Regions from separate parts of the Allobosea sp. PAMC 26642 genome, predicted to be linked through region 2. Evidence: predicted binding sites of a transcription regulator. Region 2 holds the regulator's gene; each other region holds the start of a gene.

Region 1 (2,261 bases), 2.5 Mb from region 2:
GAAGGCGGACTACGAGCAAGCGCTTTCCGAGCGCGGCTATGGGGCGATCACGACCGAAATCCTCGACGCGCCGCCGTTTTATTTCGCCGAGGACTACCACCAGCAGTATCTGGCCAAGAACCCGGCCGGCTATTGCGGCCTAGGCGGCACGGGCGTCGCCTGCCAGATCGGCGTCGGCGTCGCCGCCTGATCTACAGTCGTAGGATCGCTTTTGGAGAAGCCCCGCAGCCCGTCTTGCGGGGCTTCTTCGCATCATGGCACAAGCGAAGGAACGAGCGAAGGCACGGTCGAGGCGGGCGCGACGATGAACCAGGACGAGAATACGGCCGGGATTGCGCCCGAGCATGCGCCCGGGCCGGCCGAGCGAACCCTGGAAAGCGTCCTTTCCGCCAGCCGCTGGCTACTCGCGCCGTTCTACCTGCTGCTGGTCGTCGCGCTTGGCGGGCTCCTGGTCAAGGCGCTGCAGGAGGCCTGGCACTTCATCAGCCACGTGTTCACCGCGACGGAATCGGAGGTCATCCTCGGCGTGCTCGCCCTGATCGACCTGACCTTCACCGGCTCTCTGATCGTGATCGTAATCTTTTCGGGCTACGAAAACTTCGTCTCGAAGATCGACCCGAGCGCGCATCGCAACTGGCCGGAATGGATGTCCCGGATCGACTTTTCCGGGCTCAAGCTGAAACTGATCTCGTCAATCGTCGCCATCTCGGCGATCCAGGTGCTGAAGGCGTTCATGAACGTGAAGGGTACCAGCGACCGCGACCTTATGTGGCTGGTCGTCATCCATGTCGTCTTCGTCGGCTCGGGACTGCTGATGGCCTGGACCGACCGCATCTCCGGAGAGAGCGGAAAAGGGCACTAAGAGCGGAAACGCGGCCGCCGACCCAAGTCAAGTTCTCTTTATGTTCTTGCGCGCGGCTTGAACCTCCGCTAGCCTCACCCAAGGGCAAGGGGCAGCGCGGATGGTGGTGCGGGTCGCGACGGTAGCGTTCGAGGGCATCGAGGCGCGCGCCGTCGATGTGCAGGTGCAGGTGACGCCGGGCGGCGTGAATTTCATCCTCGTCGGCCTGCCCGACAAGGCGGTTGGCGAGAGCAAGGAGCGGGTGCGCGCCGCGCTGATCGCCTCGGGGCTGGCACTGCCTGCCAAGCGCATTACCGTCAATCTCGCGCCGGCCGATCTGCCGAAGGAAGGCAGCCACTACGACCTGCCGATCGCGCTCGGCGTGATGGCGGCGATCGGGGCGATACCGGCCGATGCACTAGCGGGCTACACGGTGCTGGGGGAGCTTGCGCTCGACGGCTCGATCACGGCGGTGGCGGGCGTCTTGCCGGCGGCGATTGCCGCCTATGGCCGGGGCCAAGGCCTGATCTGCCCGGCGGCGTCCGGTCCGGAAGCGGCCTGGGCCGCGGCCGATATCGATATTCTGGCGCCCCGCTCGCTGATCCAGCTCGCCAACCATTTCAAGGGTACGCAGGTAATGGCGCGACCGGAGCCTGCGGTGGCGCGGCAATCGGGTCCGTTGCCCGATCTCTCCGACATCAAGGGCCAGGAGAGCGCCAAGCGTGTGCTGGAGATCGCCGCGGCCGGTGGGCACAACCTGTTGATGGATGGTCCACCTGGCGCCGGCAAGTCGATGCTGGCGAGCCGGCTGCCTTCGATCCTGCCGCCGCTGACCCCGCGCGAACTGCTCGAGGTCTCGATGGTGCTGTCGGTGGCGGGCCATCTCGCCGACGGGGCGCTGACCGACCGGCGGCCTTTTCGTGCCCCGCATCACTCGGCTTCGATGGCGGCGCTGGTCGGCGGTGGGCTGCAGGCTAAGCCCGGCGAGGTCTCGCTCGCCCATCACGGCGTGCTCTTCCTCGACGAACTGCCGGAGTTCCAGGCGCAGGCGCTCGACGCGCTGCGCCAGCCGATGGAGACCGGCGATGTGTTGATCTCGCGCGCCAACCACCGTGCCGTCTATCCGGCCCGCTTCCAGCTCGTGGCGGCGATGAATCCGTGCCGTTGCGGGCGCGCCACCGAGCCCGGCTTCGCCTGCCGCCGCCAGCCGAACGAGCGCTGCATGGCGCAGTACCAGACACGCATCTCCGGCCCGATGCTCGACCGCATCGACATCACCATCGACGTGCCCGCCGTCACGGCGTCCGACCTGATCCTGCCGGCGCCGAGCGAGGGCTCGGCCGAGATCGCGGCCCGTGTCGCCGTGGCACGCGCCATCCAGACTGCGCGCTTCGAGGCGCTGGGGCTCGGCCACGTCACG
Region 2 (2,261 bases):
GGATACGATCCTGATCCAGGAGAATGCCGGGGGTGTCGGCGGCCCGGTCATCCGGGTGCTGGAGGCTGCCGCGAAGGGCCGCTTCGTGCGGCCGGCGGGGCTGGATTTCAGCGAAGGCGAGGTTCTGCTCAAGGCCGGACGCCGGCTCGACAGCGCCTCGCTGGGGCTGGCGGCTGCAATGGGGCATCCGTCGTTGTCGGTGCGGCGCCGTCCGCTTGTGGCTATCCTGGCGACCGGGGACGAGCTCGTCTTGCCGGGCGAGCCCGTTGGGCCCGACCAGATCGTCGCTTCGAACAGTTTTTCGCTCGCGGCGATCGTCGAGCAGGCCGGTGGCCAGGCGCTCGATCTCGGCATCGCGCGCGACGACCATGACGATCTCGCTGCGAAGATCGGCAAGGCGAAGACTGCCGGCGCCGATGTGGTGATCACGCTGGGCGGAGCCTCCGTCGGCGCGCATGATCTCGTGCAGGAGGCGCTGAAGCGCCAGGGCATGGCGCTCGGCTTCTGGAAGATCGCGATGCGGCCCGGCAAGCCGATGATGATGGGCCGGCTCGGCCAGATGGTGGCCGTCGGCCTGCCCGGCAACCCGGTGTCCTCGATCGTCTGCGGGCATCTTTTCGTCACCCCGCTGATCGAGGCGCTGCTTGGGATACCTGATCCAGCCAGAGACCGCAGCGAGCCGGGGATTCTCGAAATTGATATGCCGGCTAACGATGAGCGTGAGGACTATCTTCGCGCCGAACTGGCGCTGACTATCGACGGCTGGCAGGTCACGCCGTTTGCTAAGCAGGATTCATCCATGCTGGGCATTCTCGCCCGCGCCGACGCGCTGGCGATCAGGCCTGTCTTTGCTGAGCCGGCAAATAAGGGCGAGCGCTGCCGCTTTATCCGTCTGCGCTGAGGATTGCCGGAGAGCGGATCGGTAAGACATGCCAGCAATTCGCCGTCCGTTGCTTGCGGAACACAACGCGAACCTGTATGGTGTTCGTGATTTGTTTCGATTCTGCGCCGTTGGGCGCCGGCGGGGACCATGCTGACACGCAAACAGTTCGAACTGCTTCGCTTCATCCAGGAACGCCTGCGCGAAAGCGGCGTGCCTCCCTCCTTCGACGAGATGAAGGACGCGCTCGATCTCAAGTCTAAATCCGGTATCCACCGCCTGATCATAGCGCTGGAGGAACGGGGCTTCATCAGACGGCTTCCGAACCGGGCGCGAGCTTTGGAGGTGATCAAGCTGCCCGACGGTGTGGGTGGGGCACCGGCCCCACGCGGCCGTTTCAGCCCCTCGATCGTTCAGGGCGGGCTCGGCAAGGGCCGGCCGGTGACGGCGCAGGCAGATGACGACGCACGCGGCACGATTACGATTCCCGTCATGGGCAGGATCGCCGCCGGCACGCCGATCTCGGCGATCCAGAGCCGCAGCCACAATGTCGCGATGCCGGCCGACATGCTGGGCGCCGGCGAGCATTACGCTCTGGAAGTGCGCGGCGATTCGATGGTCGAGGCCGGAATTCTGGACGGCGACACGGTCGTCATCCGCAGGCAGGACACCGCGAATACGGGCGACATCATCGTCGCCCTGATCGACGACGAGGAAGCGACGCTGAAGCGGCTGCGCAAGCGCGGGTCCTCGATCGCGCTGGAGGCGGCCAATCCCGCCTATGAGACGCGCGTGCTGGGTCCCGACCGGGTCAAGATCCAGGGCCGGCTCGTCAACCTGATGCGGCGCTACTGATGCGGATCGAGGTCCGCTGCGTCGGCCATGTCCGTTGCCGGACGTAGCGGAGGCGAGTCTGTAAGTGCAGGGGCTGCTGCTGGCGGTGGTCTTCGATTCCAGGGACGCTGGCTGTCGTTGCGCTCCGCGGTCAGGGTGCGCCAGCCGTCGCCTGAGCTGACGAGAGCGGTCGCGCCATTGCGGCCGAGCGCAAGCCGGTCGATCAGCCTGGCCTGGCATGGCGCCGACCAGGGGATGGGCGTGATCACAAGATCGGCCCGGCGGCAATCCTCGACGATCGCCAGCCGGTCGCGGGCATAGGCGATCTTGCGGCCGGCGGCGGTCGTGACGACGCAACCGAGGCCGTCGCAGTCCGCGCCCTGTCGCAGGCTTTCGTCCTGCGGTAGGCGGCCGTCGCCATCGGCAGTGAGCCATTGCTGCAGGACGAAGGCGCTGGGCTTGCCGGCCAGCACGAGCCGGCCCTCGGTGCCGCGCACCAAGACGCCGGAGCCGTCGCGTTCGATCAGGATGTCGGGCCTGTCTGGTT
Region 3 (2,261 bases), 630 kb from region 2:
GCACCGGCTGGCCGAGCTTCGACAAGCCGCTCGAAGGCGCCGTCGGCGTCACCGAGGACCGCAAGTTCGGCATGGTCCGCACGGAGGTTCATTGCGCCCGCTGCGGCGGCCATCTCGGCCACGTCTTTCCCGACGGCCCCCCGCCGACCGGCCTGCGCTACTGCATGAACGGCGTGGCCATGAACTTCGAACCTGCGGCCGGCACGGACGCGGCGTCGTGAGACGCCGTGCTCTTCTCGCGGCGCTCGGCTTCGTGGCGCTGGCAGCCTCGGGCACGGCCTTCGGCCAACAGGCCAAGCCGGCACCTGCCACGACGGCCACGGCGATCTTCGCCGGCGGCTGCTTCTGGTGCATGGAGCCGCCCTTCGACGCGCTGCCCGGCGTGCTCTCGACGACGTCGGGCTACACCTCCGGGACCACCACGAACCCGACCTATGCCGAGGTTTCGGCCGGAAAGACCGGCCACACCGAAGCGATGAAGATCGTCTACGACCCGACCAAGGTGACCTACGAGAAACTGCTCCACGTCTTCTGGCGCAACCACGACCCGCTGACGGCAAACGCCCAGTTCTGCGACAAGGGCAGCCAGTATCGCGCCGGCATCTATTTCGGCTCGGAGGAGGAGCGAAAGCTGGCCGAGGCCTCGAAGGCCGAGCTGGAGAAGTCCGGGCGCTTCAAGAGCCGGATCACCACCGAGATCGTGGCCCAGACGGCCTTCTACCCGGCCGAGGACTACCATCAAGACTATTACCAGAAGAACCCGATCCGCTACAAAATCTACCGCACCGGCTGCGGCCGCGACAGCCGGCTGAACCAGCTCTGGGGCAGCGAGGCCGGCGGCGCGCATTCGTAGGACTGTCTCGCGGGGCGCCGCGATCGCAAGCCCTTCGTCATTCCGGGGCTTGGCGCATCCAGGAGCCCGGAACCCATAACCACTGCGACGGTCAGACGAGGCGCTACGATCAGCGCCCCTAAAGAACAACCCTGTTCGTATGGGTTCCGGGCTTGCCCCTGCGGGTCGCCCGGAATGACGAAGGCCGCGCAATCCCCGCCCGACACCCTATATTGACGCCAGAACGAATCACGATCGAACGGCGCCGTCCTTGTCCGACCACAGCACCACATCCGCCCCCCTGCCCCGCCCCGGCGGCCTCGCCGCGCGTGCAGCCGCGGCGCCCAGCGCGGGCTATCTCGCCGGGCTCAACCCCGAGCAGCGGCTCGCCGTCGAGGCGACGGACGGACCCGTGCTGGTGCTGGCCGGCGCCGGCACCGGCAAGACCCGGGTGCTGACCACCCGCATCGCCCATCTGATCGCGACCTCAAAGGCCTGGCCCTCGCAGATCCTGTCGGTGACCTTCACCAACAAGGCCGCGCGCGAGATGAAGGAGCGCGTCGCCCATCTCGTCGGCCCGGTCGCCGAGGGCATGCCGTGGCTGGGCACCTTCCACTCGATCTCGGCCAAGATCCTGCGCCGCCACGCCGAATTGCTCGACCTGCGCAGCGACTTCACCATCCTCGACACCGACGACCAGATCCGCCTGATGAAGCAGGTCATCCAGGCCGAGGGCATCGACGAGAAGCGCTGGCCCGGCCGGATGCTGGCGGGCTTCATCGACAGCTGGAAAAACCGTGGGCTCGCGCCCAGGGATGTCCCAGCGGGCGAGGCTGCGGTTTTCGGCAACGGCAAGGGCGGCACGCTCTACGCCGCCTATCAGGACCGGCTGAAGACATTGAACGCCGTCGATTTCGGAGACCTGCTGCTGCACTGCCTGACACTGTTCCGCGACCACGCCGATGTGCTGGCGGTCTATCACGAGCGCTTCCGCTACATCCTCGTCGATGAGTATCAGGACACCAACGTCGCGCAATATCTCTGGCTGCGCCTGCTTGCCCAGGGGCGGCGCAACATCGCCTGCGTCGGCGACGACGACCAGTCGATCTATGGCTGGCGCGGCGCCGAGGTCGACAACATCCTGCGCTTCGAACACGATTTTCCGGGCGCCACCGTCGTCAGGCTGGAGCGCAACTACCGCTCGACCGGCCATATCCTCGCCACCGCCTCCAAGCTGATCGCCCGCAACGAGGGCCGGCTCGGCAAGACCCTGCGCACCGAGGATATCGACGGCGAGAAGGTCACCATCACCGGCTCCTGGGACAGCCAGGAGGAGGCGCGCCTGATCACGGACGAGATCGAGGCGATGCAGGCGAAGGGGGATGACCTCTCGCAGATCGCGGTTCTGGTGCGGATTTCCGCGCAGATG

What was found. Region 2 encodes LexA, which represses DNA repair genes until DNA is damaged. Its sites were predicted from a motif close to TGTTCNNNNTGTGTTCNG; they were not measured.
Region 1: a site for LexA is predicted at 893-910, ahead of AXW83_RS21730 (YifB family Mg chelatase-like AAA ATPase). Genes of this name have one in related genera too.
Region 3: a site for LexA is predicted at 1,073-1,090, ahead of AXW83_RS10230 (ATP-dependent helicase). Genes of this name have one in related genera too.

The regions. Positions count from the first base shown of each region.
Region 1 is NZ_CP014301.1:4,540,534-4,542,794, reverse strand. It holds gene msrA (peptide-methionine (S)-S-oxide reductase MsrA) at 1-190, shown strand, start outside; gene AXW83_RS21735 (TIGR00645 family protein) at 305-862, shown strand; gene AXW83_RS21730 (YifB family Mg chelatase-like AAA ATPase) at 963-2,261, shown strand, end outside.
Region 2 is NZ_CP014301.1:1,529,919-1,532,179, reverse strand. It holds gene AXW83_RS07165 (molybdopterin molybdotransferase MoeA) at 1-901, shown strand, start outside; gene lexA (transcriptional repressor LexA) at 1,031-1,735, shown strand; gene AXW83_RS07155 (ComEC/Rec2 family competence protein) at 1,729-2,261, opposite strand, start outside.
Region 3 is NZ_CP014301.1:2,158,382-2,160,642, forward strand. It holds gene msrB (peptide-methionine (R)-S-oxide reductase MsrB) at 1-221, shown strand, start outside; gene msrA (peptide-methionine (S)-S-oxide reductase MsrA) at 218-853, shown strand; gene AXW83_RS10230 (ATP-dependent helicase) at 1,104-2,261, shown strand, end outside.